Regions from separate parts of the Chitinimonas sp. genome, predicted to be linked through region 1. Evidence: predicted binding sites of a transcription regulator. Region 1 holds the regulator's gene; each other region holds the start of a gene.

The links. The regulator FNR, encoded in region 1, switches genes on or off when oxygen is low (the NO sensors DNR and NnrR bind a similar motif). The targets are predictions, from matches to a motif close to TTGATNNNNATCAA.
Region 2: the regulator FNR is predicted to act here: its motif matches at 1,771-1,784, upstream of ACE3OH_RS12940 (hemerythrin domain-containing protein).
Region 3: the regulator FNR is predicted to act here: its motif matches at 2,369-2,382, upstream of ACE3OH_RS18050 (universal stress protein).
Region 4: the regulator FNR is predicted to act here: its motif matches at 2,486-2,499, upstream of ACE3OH_RS00100 (DUF3149 domain-containing protein).

The regions. Positions count from the first base shown of each region.
Region 1 is NZ_JAYRLZ010000085.1:4,631-8,840, reverse strand. Features, by position in the region: gene ACE3OH_RS10070 (ABC transporter substrate-binding protein) at 1-137, shown strand, start outside; gene ACE3OH_RS10065 (universal stress protein) at 187-648, opposite strand; gene hemN (oxygen-independent coproporphyrinogen III oxidase) at 764-2,164, opposite strand; gene fnr (fumarate/nitrate reduction transcriptional regulator Fnr) at 2,257-3,000, shown strand; gene ACE3OH_RS10050 (ABC transporter substrate-binding protein) at 3,247-4,210, shown strand, end outside.
Region 2 is NZ_JAYRLZ010000131.1:6,129-10,338, reverse strand. Features, by position in the region: gene ACE3OH_RS12950 (formylglycine-generating enzyme family protein) at 1-224, opposite strand, end outside; gene nirK (copper-containing nitrite reductase) at 231-1,670, opposite strand; gene ACE3OH_RS12940 (hemerythrin domain-containing protein) at 1,869-2,465, shown strand; gene ACE3OH_RS12935 (NnrS family protein) at 2,456-3,652, shown strand; gene ACE3OH_RS12930 (nitric-oxide reductase large subunit) at 3,811-4,210, shown strand, end outside.
Region 3 is NZ_JAYRLZ010000251.1:1,980-6,189, forward strand. Features, by position in the region: gene ACE3OH_RS18035 (AMP nucleosidase) at 1-312, opposite strand, end outside; gene ACE3OH_RS18040 (YceI family protein) at 437-982, shown strand; gene ACE3OH_RS18045 (DUF3562 domain-containing protein) at 1,184-1,453, opposite strand; gene ACE3OH_RS18050 (universal stress protein) at 1,475-2,311, opposite strand; gene ACE3OH_RS18055 (patatin-like phospholipase family protein) at 2,577-3,986, shown strand; gene ACE3OH_RS18060 (LytTR family DNA-binding domain-containing protein) at 3,999-4,175, opposite strand.
Region 4 is NZ_JAYRLZ010000001.1:25,782-29,991, forward strand. Features, by position in the region: gene ACE3OH_RS00085 (tetratricopeptide repeat protein) at 1-80, shown strand, start outside; gene queF (NADPH-dependent 7-cyano-7-deazaguanine reductase QueF) at 121-948, opposite strand; gene rarD (EamA family transporter RarD) at 1,252-2,133, shown strand; gene ACE3OH_RS00100 (DUF3149 domain-containing protein) at 2,249-2,416, opposite strand; gene ACE3OH_RS00105 (RDD family protein) at 2,689-3,465, shown strand; gene ACE3OH_RS00110 (helix-turn-helix domain-containing protein) at 3,556-4,210, shown strand, end outside.

The sequences.
Region 1 (4,210 bases):
ATGGTGCGCTGGCACGCTCGCTGGATCGCTTCGATGCCGACTGGGGCGGGCTGGCGCTATCGGCACGCAAATCCTCGCGCGCCTTGCGCTTCGTTGACCTTGCCATCTTCTCCGATGGCGGCAAGATGGTGCACTGATCCAGCACAACGGCGTGGCATGGCTTTGGCCACCCCTATCAGTCGATGCTCAGATCTCGGTTGTGGGATCAGCGCGAACCAGCAGCACCGGAACGGTAGCGCGCCGCACTACCCCTTCGGCGTCGCTGCCCATCACCATATGACGAACACCGCGCCGCCCATGGGTTCCCATCACGATCAGGTCCGCCTTGCAGCGCACTGCCTCGTCGATGATCGCATCGGCCACAACCGGCGCCACCTGTTCTGCCAACGCGACCTCACTAGCTACGCCGGCAGCTGCCGCCAAGGCCTGCGCTTCCCGCAGCACCTGCTCGCCAGCCTCGCGCATCACCTTGGTGCCGTCGGGCAGGCAGGCCATGCCACTCATATCGAGAAACAGCATGTGGTAATCGAGCACATGCAGGATATGCAGCGCCGACCCCAGTCGCTGCGCCAAGGCAATCGCCTCGGACAAGCCGCGGCGGGCGGTGTCGCTGGCATCAATCGGCACCAGAATGGTTTGATACATCATCAACTCCCGTCGCGACGCACTACTTCAGTCGTCCATGCCAAACATTCAAGCCAGCGCGCACCCATACGGGCTGGCTTGCGCCTAGTATGCCCGGCCAGATCAGGCCAAGCGGCTATCAGATCAAGCGCGAAAAGCGTCCGCCCTGCTGCGCCTCGCGCAGATAGCGATCGAACACCATCGCCACCGCCCGCGCCAGCAAGCGGCCACGCGGCGTGATCTGGATCATTTCATCGTCCACCACCACCAGACCATCGTCGGCCAAGGCATTCAGGGCCTCCAGCTCATAGGCAAAATAGCGCTTGAAGTCGATCAGCCAGCCGGTTTCGAACGCCTCGATCGACAGCTCGGCATGGCACAGCAGTGCCTGGATCACCGCGCGGCGCAGCAGATCGTCGGCCGTCAGCGTCAAGCCGCGCGCCACCGCCAGCTGCCCCTGATCCAGCGCATCGTAATAGTCTTCCAAGGCACGATGGTTCTGCACATAGCTATTGCCGACCTTGCCGATCGACGACACGCCCAGCGCCAGCAAATCGCAATCAGCATGAGTGGAATAGCCCTGGAAATTGCGATGCAGACGACCACTGCGCAGTGCCACAGCCAGTTCGTCCTCCGGCAAAGCGAAGTGATCCATGCCGATATAGATGTAGCCGGCATCGAGCAGCGACTCGGTAGCCAGCTTCAACATAGCCAGCTTTTCAGCTGCAGCCGGCAAAGCCTGCGTATCGATGCGGCGCTGCGGCTTGAAACGCTCCGGCAGATGCGCATAGCTATACAGGGCGATCCGGTCGGGCCGCCAGCGTTTCACCTGCTCCAGCGTTGCCTGCATGGTGCTCAAGGATTGATGCGGCAAGCCATAGATCAGATCGATATTGATCGAGCGAAAGCCCAGGCGCCGCCCTTCTGCCAAGGTCTCGCTGGTCATGTTCACCGGCTGGATGCGGTTCACCGCCTGCTGCACTGCTTCATTCACATCCTGCACACCAATGCTCATCCGGGTGAAGCCGCATTCCGCCAGTACCGCCAGGGTTCCCTCACCCAGCTGGCGCGGGTCGATCTCCACCGAGCATTCTGCACCGTCGCGCAACGGAAACGCTGCGGTGAGCATCGCCATCAGGCGCTGCAACTGATCATCGCGCAGGAAGGTCGGCGATCCGCCACCCAGATGCAGCTGGCTGACCTGCGGCGCATGGCCGAACAAGGGGCGCTGCAAGGCAATTTCTTTTTCGAGATAGTCGAGATAGATATCTGCATCGCCACGATTCTTGCTGCCTATCTTGTTGCAGGCACAGTAAAAGCAGATGGTGTCGCAAAACGGCAGATGCACATACAGCGATAGCGGCCGCGCGCCGTGGACGGCGGAGCGGGCTTCTTCGCCATAGCGGGCGGCATCGAATTCTTCTACAAAGCGATCAGCCGTCGGGTAGGAGGTGTAGCGTGGACCAGCCTTGTCATAGCGCCGCAACAGCTCAGAATCAAACTCGATTGCCGCCGGATCGGCCAGCAAATGGGCATGCATGATGATATTTTCCTGATATCCGATTGCCGCCAGTCTAAGTAGCCGTCAGACTTACGGCTTTGACCCCCGTCAAACCAGATTCATTGATCGCCATGTCCATTGCCCACGAAATCATCCCCGTCCAGTCACTCAAAGCCGCCTGCTCCAATTGCAGCTTGCGTGAGCTCTGCCTACCTGTTGGCCTGGATATGGGCGAGATGGCCCAGCTTGATGTGGTGATCGATCAACGGCAGCCGATCAAACGCGGCGAGCCGCTGTTTCGCGCCGGTGATCCGTTCAAATCGCTGTATGCGGTGCGCATGGGTTTTTTCAAGACCACCGTGCTGTCGGAAGACGGACGCGAGCAGGTGACCGGCTTTCATATGGCCGGCGACCTGATCGGCCTCGATGCACTGGGCGACAACCGCCATGCCTGCACCGCACTGGCGCTGGAAGACTGCGAAGTTTGCGAGCTGCCCTACCACCAGATCGAAGAGCTGGCGCACAAGATCCCGGCGCTGACGCGGCACTTTTACAAGCTGATGAGCCGCGAAATCGTCCGCGACCAGGGCGTGATGATGCTGCTGGGCAATATGCGCGCCGAAGAACGATTGGTAGCCTTCCTGCTGAACCTGTCGCAGCGCATGACCGCGCGTGGTTTCTCTTCCACCAATTTCGTGCTGCGCATGACCCGCGAAGAAATAGGCAGCTATCTGGGCATGAAGCTGGAAACGGTGAGCCGTACCTTTTCGCGCTTTCAGGCCGAAGGCTGGATTGCGGTACAGGGCAAACAAATCGAGATCGTCGACTTGCCGTCCATCAAGCAGCTGGTATCCGGCTGCACCGGCCTGAAATAAGCAGCCATCCAAGGCCGGAGCGGCTTTCTGCAAAGGCGCAGCTAGCGCCAACAGCAGCAATGGCTTTCTGCATTGGCGGTGCTTCATACGCTTTGCGCACAGCGCCCCCCAAGACGCGGATGTTCCAGCCCCGCGACGATGGCGAAAAACCCACACTGACAATATCGGTACTACCTGATACGCCCCAACGTGGCATCATCGCGCCCGTCGCACCGCCGGTGCCGTAATCCACGCAGGTAGCTGTCCATGTCCTTATTCTCGCGCAAGCACGCGCTGGCCGGCATTGCGCTCGCCGCCCTGCTGGCCGGCTGTGAAACTGCCAACCAGCCCTATCCGGTTGCCGATATTGCTGGCAATACCTTCTACACCTCGTTCGAGGAAGTGCATAAATATCTCGATCCGGTCAGCTCGTACTCGCTGCCGGAAACGCCGTGGATGTATGGCACTTACGAGCCGCTGCTCAGCTACCACTACCTGAAACGCCCGTATACGCAGATCGGCCTGAGCGCCGAAGCGGTACCGCTGCCGCACTTTCTTGACAAGGATGGGCGAGACCTGCCCGACAATGCGCCGGGCGAACAGATTGCCACCAGTGTCTACACCATCAAGATCCGTCACGGCCTGAAATACCAGCCGCACCCGGCACTAGCCAAGGATGCCAACGGCCAGTTCCTCTATCACGACCTGAAGCCGGCCGACATTTCCGGCAAACACAGTCCCTGGGATTTCCCCTTGGATAAAGCCGCCACGTCTACCCGCGAAGTGACGGCCGGCGATTTTGTCTACCAGATCAAGCGCCTGGCCAGCCCCTGGGTAGCAACGCCGTCGCCGATCTATAGCCAGATCAACCAGTACATCGTCGGCCTGAAGGACTATGGCGACAAGCTCAGGCTGGAACATGGCGCGCTGGCGAAGGCTCTGCCGCCGCGCGACCGCTATCTGCCCTGGCGCGATCTGCGCCGCGACGAGATCAGCGGCGTGCGCGCACTGGACGACCATACCCTGGAAATCCGCCTGAACGGTGCCTATCCGCAGATCAAGTACTGGATGGCGATGACCTTTATGTCGCCCATGCCCTGGGAAGCCGAAAAATTCTATGCCCAGCGCGGAATGGCCGAACAAGGCATCACCATGAACAACTGGCCGATCGGCTCCGGCCCCTTCATGCTCACCGAACACGGCCCAAGCCGCTACGTCATGGTGCGCAACC
Region 2 (4,210 bases), on a different contig from region 1:
CGGCGCCACTGCGGGTATCGACTGAGAAAGGCAAGAAATTCGCGATTACTCACCGGAGTGCGGCGAAGTCTATATGGCGCAACCGTTACTGGACCATCGTTCTCCGGCAGTGCACTGCGAAACACACCGCCAAGCACGGGCAGGTAGTCGTCGTCCGCCCAGCACTGGCTGGTCAGCGTCAACAGCATAAAGTGCAGGGCTGTCGCCCAGAAACGGTGGCGCATACCCGTTTACTTGCTATTGCGCAGCTTCTTCACGGCCTCAGCATCCAGCACCGGCTTGCCGCCATTGAAGCGCGTGTTGATGAAGTTGAGCACTTCCGACACCTCCTGGTCGGACAAATCGAGCGATGGCATCACACCGTTGTACTTCACTCCATTCACGGTCATTTCGCCGGCGCGGCCACCTAGGATCACTTTGGCAGCCTCGATCGGGTTGTTCTTGATGAAGTCCGAATTAACCAGCGGCGGGAATACGCCTGGCACCCCCTGGCCATTGGCCTGATGACACGCCACGCAGTGCTTGCTGAATACTGCCTGACCATGATTGGCCGGCCCCGCGTCATGCAGGGCTGGCGGCTCGGCATTTACCGGCGCCTCTTCGCCTGGAGCAACCTTGGTTTCCTTGGCCGAACTGGCATCGGCCAAGGGGCTGAGAATGCCCTTGCTGTAAATATCAGGGCGTTCCGGTCCACTTACGGCAATCAGGCCAATAGCACCCTTATTGAATGCACGGGTAAGCGAGTGATCGACCATGGTGAGATTGCCAGGGACTTTGGGGGTAAATTCGACGATGGCCGAACCGCCAGCGGGCACCAAAGTGGTCTGCACCTGCTCTTGCGTTCTCATGCCGCCTTCGAAGTAAACCTTGTCAAAGATGGCGCCAATTACATGGAAGCTGGAGGTGATATTCGGGCCGCCCACTCCGAAAAACAGTCTGACCTTTTCTCCGGTCTTCGCCGTCAGCGCATTCTTGCCGGTCAGCGCTCGGTCTGCGCCGTTGAACACGACATAGGTTGGCTTCTCATCGACTGCCTTTTGCATATCGAATGGCTGCAGGCCGCCTGCGCGATAGCCGGTGCTGGTATAGAAATCACCCTGCATGACATAGTATTCACGATCCACCTTGGGCAGACCGGCCTTGGGCTCAACCAAAATCATGCCGTACATGCCATTAGCCACATGCATGCCAACCGGCGCGGTCGCACAGTGGTACACATACAAACCTGGGTTCAGCGCCTTGAACGTGAAAGATGCCTGATTGCCCGGCGCAATCAAGGTTTGTGGTGCACCGCCACCTGGACCGGTCACAGCGTGAAGATCGATATTGTGAGGCAGCTTGTTGCCGGACAGATTCTTCAGATGCAGCTCGACTGTGTCCCCTTCCCTCACCCGCAGCATCTTGCCCGGCACGGTGCCGCCAAAGGTCCAGAAGGTGTAGGTCGAACCCGGCGCGATTTCGCGCTCGACTTCCTCGACGGTCAGGTCGATGACCACCTTTGCAGCTGTCTTGCGGGCAACGGGCGGAGGCAGGAATGGCGGCGCCAACAGTTCTTGATGAATGACCGGTAGTACTTCATCGGCAAGCACTTGCGTTGCAGGCAGTACGCCTAGCAGGGCTGACAAGCAGGCCATGGTCAAGGGCGTGACAAGGGGTGCTCTGGTGCTCATCTGGCAATCTCCTGAATGGAAGCCGTGTCAGGCCTCGGGCGGGAGGTACCTCGCGGTACCGCTGATTACTGCCAAGCTACCGTCCGCCCCCCATAAAAAACTGACGCAGATCAATTGAATCCGCAAATTACCCATGCCTAGGTCTTCAGAACTAGGCCCGAAGTGGAATTGGAAGCCGCTTGGAAGTGCCAGACACTAATGCAAGTCACCTGCAGCAGACCGGGTGTACCTATTGTCGGCATCCCCGCCGTTTGCCCATCCATACAGGAAGACCTGATGCTGAGCCAAGCCCCCGCCCCCGGTTTTGACGACCCGATTGCTTTGCTGCTGGCCTGCCATGACAAAGTGCGACACTTTGCTAGCCTTGCGCCCCGTATCGCGCAGCATCTTGCCGAGCATGGCGCTGATCTTGAAGCGGCTCAGGCGGCCACCAATGTGCTACGGTATTTCGAGCGCGCTGCCCCGTTACACCACGCGGATGAGGAAGATGATCTATTCCCTGCCCTGCGTCAGCTCGGCGAGCTTGAGCTGAATCATTCATTGGACACCTTGCAGGCTGAGCATGCGTTACTAAATGCGCTGTGGCTGGCGGTAAGACCCTGGTTGGATGCTGTGACCAGGCAGCAATGGTTACCGAGCCCAGCTGAGCTCGGCGATTTTGCCCAACGCTATCCCGCCCATGCCGATCAGGAAGAGGCATTGGTATATGGGGCCGCCAGCAAATTGTCGGCAGAGACCTTGCAACGATTGGGCGCTGCGATGAGCCAGCGTCGCGGAGGCAAAGCATGGGCCTGACTGTCTACCAAAGCGACACTTCGACAGGCTGGCAAAGGCTAGCCCAGGCACCACATCGCGCCTATTTTGCCGCTGGTGTGCTTTCTCTGCTGGCCATGGCGCTCTGGTGGCTGATTAGTCTGCAACTCGCACCTGGCAGCCACGCCTATCCGGTCGTGATGGTGCACGCGCTGATGATGCCACTAGGCGTATTTCCCTTGTTCATGCTTGGCTTTATTTTCACGGCTGGCCCCAAGTGGCTGAATTTGCCAGCGTCTACGCGCCATTTCCCCATGGCGATAGGATATTTGTCTGGCGTGTTACTGGCGCTGATCGGCTTCGCGCATGGCGGAAGCTGGCCGGTGATCGGCTTGTTGGTCATGCAGCTGGTCTGGGCGATCGCAACACTGCGCTGGCTTGGCTGCCTGCGCAGCAGCTCGGAGGCCGACAGGTTTCATCCGTCGCGACTGTTGGCTGCCATGCTGCTGGGTACGCTGGTGATCATGCTGGCGGTTCTCTGGGTACGTTCAGGCGATGGCCGTTTGTGGATACAAGCTCGCGATGCCGCACTATGGGGGATGCTGCTGCCAATTTTTCTGACCGTATCCCACCGTATGCTGCCCTTCTTTACCCAGTCTGCCCTGCCCGGCGCTGCCATATGGCGCCCCCGTTTCCTGCTGGATGGCTGGCTTGCGGCTTGTGCGCTCTTGGTGCTAAGTGGCTTGTTGGATAGCCCGCGGCTGACCGGCTGCGTAACCCTGGCACTGTCGCTATCCTTGGCCTTTACCAGCTGGCGCTGGTGGCAGCGCGGGGTCATGACGAATCACCTGTTGGCCATGCTGCATCTGTCGTTTGCATGGTTGGCGCCGGCGCTGCTGCTGCAGGCGCTGTCGGTATTTGGGTGGCCCGTCGGCGCAGCCCCAGCGCACGCGCTGGCACTGGGCTTTTGTTGCACCATGCTAGTCGGCTTTGTCACGCGGGTTACCTTGGGCCATGGTGGCCGCCAGCTGGTGGCCGACTCTGGCTATTGGGCCATTTATCTCGCCATGCACGGCGTAGCCGCCTTGCGGGTGGTTATTGCCTTGCTGGGCCTGTCGGCAAGCTGGATCAATGTAGTGTCCTTACTTTGGCTGGCGGTGATGATTGCCTGGGCCACCCGGATACTTCCGATCTACTGGCAGGCGCGCCAGGACGGCAAACCGGGCTAACGACCTTGGCCCCGCCGGCCTAGTTCGCCAAGCGGGGCTCGCAGCCTTGAGCAACCTTTCAACATCAACAGAATTAGATTCATTTTTCTTGCATCTTATAAAAGATACAAATAGTATGAATCTTATAGCTTCTTTCAACCTCACCAAGGAAGGCCATCATGAGCAACTCGCACCGCCTTTGGCGCACGCTCGCCGTGATATTCCTCCTGTCCTTTGCCGCACTCGGCTGGATAGGCAGGGAGATCTACCTATCCGCCCCGCCGATTCCCAAAGAGGTCATCAGCAGCAACGGCACGCTGCTGTTCAGCGGGGACCAGGTTCAGCATGGACAAGAGTCCTGGTTGTCAGCCGGTGGTCAACAGCTCGGTTCGGTATGGGGCCATGGCAGCTATATCGCCCCTGATTGGTCGGCCGACTGGCTGCATCGTGAAGTGGTCGGCCTGCGTGATACGTTAGCGCAGAAGCAGTACCACAGTGCGTTCGATAAGCTGGGGCCGGATGAGCAAGCAGTGATCGCAGCGCGCACCAAGGAAGAAATGCGTCGCAATCGCTACGACG
Region 3 (4,210 bases), on a different contig from region 1:
CTGGTCCAGGTAATAGTCGGCATACAGATCAGGCCGGGTCAGGGTGGTTTCGAAGCGACCGGGGCCAGCGACAAAGCCGTAGCTGCGGCGTTTGGTATCCACCGGGTCGAGCCGCGCCACCGTGTCGGTTTGAAAGCGCACGAACGGGTAGCAGGCGCGAACGCGGCCGGGCAGGGATTCTCCGGCGACAAAGCGCTGCATGGCAACACGCAGATGCTGGATGCTTTGCTGGTAGATTTCATTGGCACGCGCCAATGCGGCGGCGGGATCGGTGTAGCGGGCGGGGGCGATAAAGGGCGGTAGATTGGGCATGCGCACCATTATGCATAGGCTCGGCGCCTCGCGGCAACGCGTTGCCGAAACCGCAACCTACAATGGCAGTCTGCCCACCTGCACGGGAGACAGATTGACCATGCCATGCCGGCCGAAACACAGCTTGCGTCTCTGGCTGCTCAATGTGATTGGCTGCCTGTCAGCCATGGCAGAACCGATGCTGACGCTCGACCAGATCCATGTCCAGCCCCGCTTCATGGCCAAGGCGCTTGGATTCATCGCCATCGACGGCGTGTTTACCCAGGCCAGTGGCAGCATGCAGATTGATACGGTGACGCGGACCGCCAGCCTGGAAGTGCGTATCGCGCTCGCTTCGATCAGCACCGGCTCGGAAAGCCGCGACAACCATCTGCGCGGCAGCGAGTTTTTCGATGTGGCAAATTTCCCGCTGGCAACGGTAAAGGTGCAGGACTTGGCGCTGGACGCCGATCTGCCACGCCAGGTGTCTGGCCTATTGAGCCTGCACGGCGTCAGCAAGCCTGTGCAGCTCAATATCAGCGCGCTGCGCTGCGAATTAGCCAGGCGCCCCGCTTGCCAGGCCAGCGTCAGTACCAGCCTGTTGCGCAGCGAATGGGGCATGCGCCACTACCTGCCGCTGGTGGCGGACGAAGTCGGCATCCAGATCGAGATGGATGCTGCGGCGCCTTAGAGCCTGTTCACAGCATGACAACCACGGTCGCTTCTTGTGCCAACCCTGAAATCGGAACAGAACCCCAAGCGGCAGGTCGGGAGTTAAGCCGACGGGGCGCGGCGGTGGTGGTGATGCGGCCTTTTCTAGCGGTGCTGTCGGCTTGAAACCCGACCTACACTTCGGCTTTCTCGGTGTGCTCTGTGGTCTGCGCGCCAAGGTTCAATGGGGCTTGAGGGCATCTTCATGCTGATGCGCCTCGGCACGCAGGCAGGCCTTGATATGTTTTTCCACCAGCATGGGCAGGTAGACGGTCACGGTGGCGTGATCGCGCAGGCTGCGCCATTTTTCCTGGTATAGCGCGGCGATATGCTCAAGCGGGGCGTGGAAGCGCTCGGCCAGCGCCACCACGGCGGCTGGCCATTTTTCGCTGCGTGGTGCCGTATCGGCTGCGCGCATTGCGCTCAGGCTATCTGGGCTGGGCAAGGTCATGTTGATACTCCAGGGCTTGCATCAATGCGACATGAATACCGGGATGGTCATTGCGCCAAGCAGGGTGCGGCTGGCGCCGCCCATCATCAGCTCGCGCAGGCGTGAATGGCCATACAGCCCCATCACGATGGCGTCGGCGGCGCGGTCGGCTGCCGCCGACAGCAAGACCTCGCCGACATCGCGGCTGAATGCCACATCGCGCGCCACCTCGACATGCACGCCATGGCGGGTCAGATACAGCCCGATATCGGCGCCAGGCAGCTCGCCATGGGCGTGATCGCCCACTTGCGGGCTGATGGTCAACACGGTCACCCGATCGGCTTCGCGCAATAGTGGCAGGGCATCGGTCACGGCACGGGTGGCCTCGCGACTGCCATTCCAGGCCACCAGAATATGGCGCGAGGGGCCAGTGAAGTCGCCGGCATAGGGTAAGACCAGGGCCGGCCGGCCGCAACCCATCACCACGCTTGCCACGAAGTCGTCCGGTACTCCGTCAACCGGTGCCGCCGCATCACGCTGGCCGAGCAGCAGCAAGTCGTGATAGCGCGCATGCAGATTGAAGGCATCCACACAGGGGCCAAGCTGCTGGCGCCACTCCACCCGAGGGCGATAGGCCTGGGTAAGTCGCTCGAAGCCAGCCTTGGCGGCGGCGGCATCGCGCTCCAGTGCCAGATACTGTGCGGCATAGGTCTCCGGCGGCGCCGGAAACGGCCCAAGGCCGCCGCTGAATACCGGCGACGCAACAAACAGGCCGGTCAGATGGGCCTCGTTGGCCTCGGCCAGCTGGCAGGCATAGCGGATACGTGCTGCGGCACGCGGACTGCTGTCTACATGGACCAAGATGGTGCGATAGCTCATGTGTGGCTCCTTGGGCGCGGTGGTGGCGCCATTCTGATCTGGCGCAGCACTCGCTCCTTGATCTTGGTCAAGCCGATGCGAACTGGCGTTGACGGCCCTAATGGCCGGCCTTGCGGTTCAGCAAATGAAAAACATTGCGCGCTAGATTCATTTGCCAGTTTCGAGTAAGAATGCGTCCGCCTTCACGGCGCAGTGCTGCTGTTGCTGCGGTACTTCCCCTTGCCTGCGCCGAATCGCGGGCCCGACTCCTGCCTGGACTTGACCGATGTCATTGATACGACTGCGTGGCGCCTGGCTCGCCCTCTGCTGCCTTTGTCTGTTTGCCTGCTCCACGGCGCCGCATAACACGGCGCGCAACCTGCCGGCGATCAAGCCGGCGGCGCAGGCTGTGCCGCCCTTGCGCGAGCCGGTCGATGTGTTCGGCGAGACGGCAGTGGCGATGTCGTTTTCCGGCGGCGGCATTCGCGCGGCGGCGTTTTCCTTTGGCGCACTGCAGGGCCTCGATGCCTTGCCGCTGGATGGCCAGCGCGCCTTGCTCGACGAGCTGTCATTTATCAGTAGCGTGTCCGGCGGCTCGATGACCGCAGCCTATTACGGCCTGCACGGCAAGGACACGCTGAACAGCTTTCGCTCGGTGCTGTTGAAAGATGGTGAAGCCGATCTGCGTTTCAGCCTGGTCAATCCGCTCAATATCGCCCGGCTGATGGCCGGTGGCCTGAACGATAGGCAAGACCTGCAGCGCTGGCTCGATGCCGATGTATTCCGGGGTGCCAGCTATGCCGATATGTTCCGGCGCGGCAAGCCCATCGTGATGGTCAATGCCACCAATGTGTACCACCGCATCGCCTTCCCGTTCACCCAGCGGGCGTTTGATCTGCTATGCAGCGATCTGGCCAGCTATCCGGTGGCCGATGCGGTGGCCGCCTCGATGGCGGTGCCGCTGTTCTTTGCGCCGGTGGTATTGGAAAAGCATCCGGATGCCTGCGTCACCGCCCTGCCTGAAGTCAGCACCCGTGGCAATGACGCGCATTCCTTGCTGGCGCTGGCGGTGAAAAAAGGGGTGCAGGATATCCGCGATGCCGGCAAGGGGCGCTATATCAAGCTGATCGACGGTGGGGTAACCGATAACTACGGCCTGACCAGCATCATGCAGTCGCGCCTGTTGCGCGGCGCGCCCTATGGCCCCTTGACCGAGACCGATGCGGTGCGCACGCGCAAGATGCTGTTCGTGGTGGTGGATGCCGGCCAGTCGCCCAGTGGCGACTGGAACCAGCGCGAGTCGGGTCCGTCCGGTGTCGAATTGGCCAGCGCCGCCATCGACTCGGCCATCGATACCAATGTGCGCATGAGTTACGACAATTTCGTACCGATGATGAAGCAGTGGCAGCGCGATGTGATCGACTACCGCTGCGCCCTGCCAGCAGCCCGGCAACAGGCGCTGGCGGCCGCACGGCCCGGCTGGCGGTGCGACGATGTGGAATTTGTCGTCACCCGCGTGTCGTTCGACGATCTGGGCGCGGAGCGCTCGGCCCGCCTCAATGCCATTCCCACCCGTTTGAGTCTGCCCGAGGCACAGGTCGATCAGCTGATCGCCGCCGGGCGCGAGGCGGTCATGCATAGCGCAGTCGTCCAGCGCTTTGTCGCGGCGACGCGAGCCGCCCCCGCCGCCAGATAGCTGCGCATCCGCCTACATATGCTTGAACAGATGGTTATAGCTGCGGCTCACTTCCAGCTCTTCCTTGTGGCCCTTCACATGGACGATCTGCTGGCCGCGAAAATCGCGTGATACCTGGTCGATGGCATCCACCCGCACCAGGGTGGCGCGGTGGATCTGCCAGAATTCGTCGGGGTACAGCTCGTCCACCAATTACTAGATAGGCTTGCGGATAAGCGCCTCGA
Region 4 (4,210 bases), on a different contig from region 1:
GCCAGGTGCAGCGGCAAGACTGGAGCACGCCGGTGCTGCAATTGCGCGATAGCCTGCTTGCCTGGGCAATGCGCGCCTGAGTCGGCGCGCCATTTGCCCGGCTAGCTACCTGCTCGCCGTTTACTGCCGGGCGGTACGCAGATTGGCCGGTGCCGCCTGGGTGAAGCTGGTGCGAAACGGATTGATATCGAGGCCGCCGCGACGGGTATAGCGCGCATAGACCGACAAGGCTTCCGGCCTGCATTGGCGGCTGATATCCATAAAGATCCGCTCGACACATTGTTCATGGAATTCGTTATGGCCGCGAAACGAGACCAGATATTGCAGCAGGCGATCGCGCGCAATCGGCTTGCCGCGATAACGGATCTGCACGCTGGCCCAGTCGGGCTGCCCGGTGACCAGGCAATTGGACTTGAGCAGATTGGAGCACAGCGTTTCTTCCACCTCAGGCTCATCCAGTGTGCTTAGCAAGTCGGCTTGCGGTTGGTAATGCTCGATATCGACATCGAGATTGTCGATGCAGTAGCCGTCGAGTTCGGCAAATTGCTGCCGGGCAAAGCCGTCGGGCAGAACCAGGCGGACACTGACACTGGCGCCGGCCGCCGCGCTCAGATCCCTCGCCAGGGTAGTGCGCAAGGCCTCGGCATCGTCCAGGCGTGTCTGGTTGAAGCTGTTCAAATAGAGCTTGAAGCTTTTGCTTTCGATGATATTCGGCGAGTCGGCCGGGACACTGATACTGGCCAGGGCAATTTGTGGTTTACCCTTGGGGTTGAGCCAGGACAATTCATAGGCATTCCAGAAGTCGGCCCCGAAAAACGGCAGGGCAGCAGGCACGCCGATTTCTTCGCGCTTGCCTAGGCGTGCAATGGGAAACAAGAGCGAAGGGCAGTATTGCTCGATATAGGCGGTGGTTTTGCCCAGCGGCGAGAGTTCGGCTGAAGAGGTCATGCGGTGGGGTTCCGGTAAGCGTGGCGGCGAGTTTACCGTGTTGTGCACCTTGTTTGCTGCAGCAAGGCGGTGGTTTGCGTCGTGGCGAGCAGAATAGGCTGAACAGTGCATCTGGTCTGAATCAGTCCCTCGCTTGCCCGGATCGGGCCGGCTACTGAATTCGCGTACCGCTACAGTAAGCAAGCGGCACCAGACTGGTACTGTAAAGCGGCCGGTACAGTGCCAGATCGATACGCCATAGTGTGCCGTGTGCTGTAACGGCATTTGCGCGATGATGCGCCCTGATCCCTGCGAGTCCCGAATATGCAAACCGGTACCATCTACGCGGCCATGGCCTACTTCATGTGGGGCTTGTTGCCGCTTTATCTGCATCTGCTCAAGCCGGTTGCACCACTGGAAATCCTGCTGCACCGGGTGTGCTGGTCGCTGGTCTTCCTGCTGCTACTGCTGCTTGGACGTCGCCAATGGCAGTGGCTGGGCGATGCACTGCGCAACCCGCGGGTGCTGGGGCGATTTGCCGCCAGCGCGCTGGTATTGTCGATCAACTGGTTTCTGTATATCTGGGCGGTGAACAACCAGCATGTGGTCGATGCCAGCCTCGGCTATTTCATCAATCCGCTGGTGAATGTGATGTTCGGCTATCTGCTGCTGAAAGAGCGCTTGCGCACCGGTCAGTGGACGGCGATCGGCATCGCGGCGCTGGGTGTGCTGTGGCTCTCGGTCCTGGCCGGACAGTTGCCTTGGATAGGACTGATCCTCGCTGCAACGTTCGGCACCTATGGCCTGCTACGCAAGACTGCCAGCCTTGGTGCGCTGGAAGGTCTGTCGCTCGAGACCCTGCTACTTACCCCGTTTGCCGCCGGCTATCTGATCTGGCTGACCATGCAAGGGCAGAGCGGATTTGCCAACGGCAGCGACCATATGCGCGCCTTGCTGGTGGCGGCAGGTCCGATTACCGCCATCCCTTTACTGCTGTTTGCCGCCGGCGCACGGCGTATTCCGATGTCGCTGCTTGGTTTGCTGCAATACATCGGGCCGACGCTGCAGATGGCGCTGGGCGTATTCCTGTGGGGCGAACCATTCAGCCAAGGCAAGCTGATCGGCTTTGCGCTGATCTGGTCGGCGTTGGCTTTCTACACTCTCGAGGGATTCTGGGTGCGACGCAAACAGGCAGCGCTGGCTTGATGCCAACGCTGCGCCTGTCGCCATAGTGCTCTGCAGCTTGGCCGGCAAACCGCACAGCTGCGATTCGCCGGCTTTTTCCACATTTGCCTGTGCCGCACCCGCCCCCATGGGCACGTCAGCGCGCCAGCTTGTCCTGTTGCTGGCGCTGCGCCGCTTCGTCCTCGGCGATATGGCGGCGCACAAACACCACCATATAGCTGGCAATACCGATCACCACGCCAATGGTGACGAGGCTGAGCAGGCCGATGTCGGTAGTGAACAGATCCTGTACGGCAATATTCATGATGAACTCCTGGCTGGTTTGAATGCGATTTCTTGCTTGCCATTACACGCCAGCAGCAGCGCGCTTGATTTGACCTTGGTCAATGGATGGCCAAGCGGTGGCAAACTGCTACGATTCGGCTGCGCCAGGCTGTGCGGCTGCGGGGTAGAGCCTGCGCAAGAGGCGATGGCCGATTCCCGCAATGCGTCAACAGTGCCTAGCCTGCGCAATCAATCAGGAGCATGAATTTGTCGGTAATACGCAAGCTTCCCCGCCTTCCCAGCCGCCATTACATGTGGTCGCAGCGTGCGGTCACGCCGGAGGCGCTCAATGTCAGCAATGAGCTGCTCGGTGTGATGCTGGCGCCACCCAAGCGCAGGCTTCTTGCCATAGGGGTGGATTTGCTGGTGGTGGCGGTGCTGTCGGGCATGCATGGCATCTGGATGATCATTGGCGCCATGGTTCTGGTGTGGCGCCTGGCATTGCGCTGGGGTGCGCAAAGCATCAGCCGCCGCCGCCTGCTGTTTGCCGGAATCGGCGTGGCCTTCTTGTTGTACGGCGGCATGCAGCAGCTGCTTTCCCAGATGGAACACACCAAGGTCGGCCAGTTGCTGGTGTTTGAAGAGGAAGATGAGAAGCCGGGCACGGCGAGTGCGGCCGTGCTGAGCGACGCGGAGCGCATCGCTCAGCTGGAGCACGAGCTGGCCCTGGCCCGCCAGCCCCATGCCTTTGCCTGGACCGAGCAGCTCAAGCGTTTGCTGCAAAAACTCAGCAACGGCTTTGGCGCCGCCATTCTGTATTTCACCTTTGTGCCGGCCATGTGGCGCGGCCAGACCCTGGGCAAGCGCCTGTTCGGCTTGCGCGTGGTGGAATTGACCGGCAAGCCTTTATCGGTGATCAACTGTTTCAGCCGCTATGGCGGCTATGCTGCAGGCATGGCCACCGGCCTGTTCGGCTTTGCCCAAGTGCTGTGGGACCCGAACCGGCAGGCGATCCAGGACAAGATTGCCCATACCGTGGTGATCGATGAGCGTGCACCCCGCATGCAAGTAGGCCCAGCATCTGGCTGATGCCGTATGGCTGGCGTGCGTCCGGGCAGCTCGGCCTACGAACGCTGGCTCGGCCGCAAATTTCCATAGGGAGAGGGACGGGGCAATAGCATGGGGAACTGGTTGCTGCTGATCGCCTTTGGTCAAGGCGTGTTTCTCGCGCTGGCCTTGATTGCGGTGCGACAACCGCAGCCAAGCCGCTTGCCGGCGCGCCTGCTGGCCGCCCTGGTGCTGGTATTTGCCTTGATCATCGGCCATGCCTGGCTCGCGGGTGCCGGCCGCTTCGATCAGTCACCGCGCCTTGCATCAGCCATTGCGCCTTTGCCGTTATTGATCGGACCCTTGCTATGGCTGCATCTTTGCAGTCTGCTGCGCGCCGAGCGCGCCCGTCGGGCATGGGCCTGGCACTTTCTGCCCTTTGGCTTGGCCCTGGTCGCCTGGTTGCCGCATTACCTGGGTATGGCGCCCGCAGCAGCGGCCGGCGAGCGCGGTGCTTTGCCCTGGTATCTCGCAGGTTTTGGTCTGGCCAAGGCGGTGCTTATCGTTGCCTATCTATTGCCAAGCCATCGCCTGATTGCCGAGGCACGACAGGCGCAGACTGGCTGGGCACTGCTTGGCCCCATGCATGCGCTGGTGCGCGGTTTGCTTGTCGGTTTGCTTGGTGTCGCGGCCCTGTTTGTTGCCGAAGCGGCAGGTTTGCCGGTGCCGGTGTCGTCCGACAACGCGGGTGCTACGGTGTTGACCCTGTTTGTCTACAGCCTTGCCC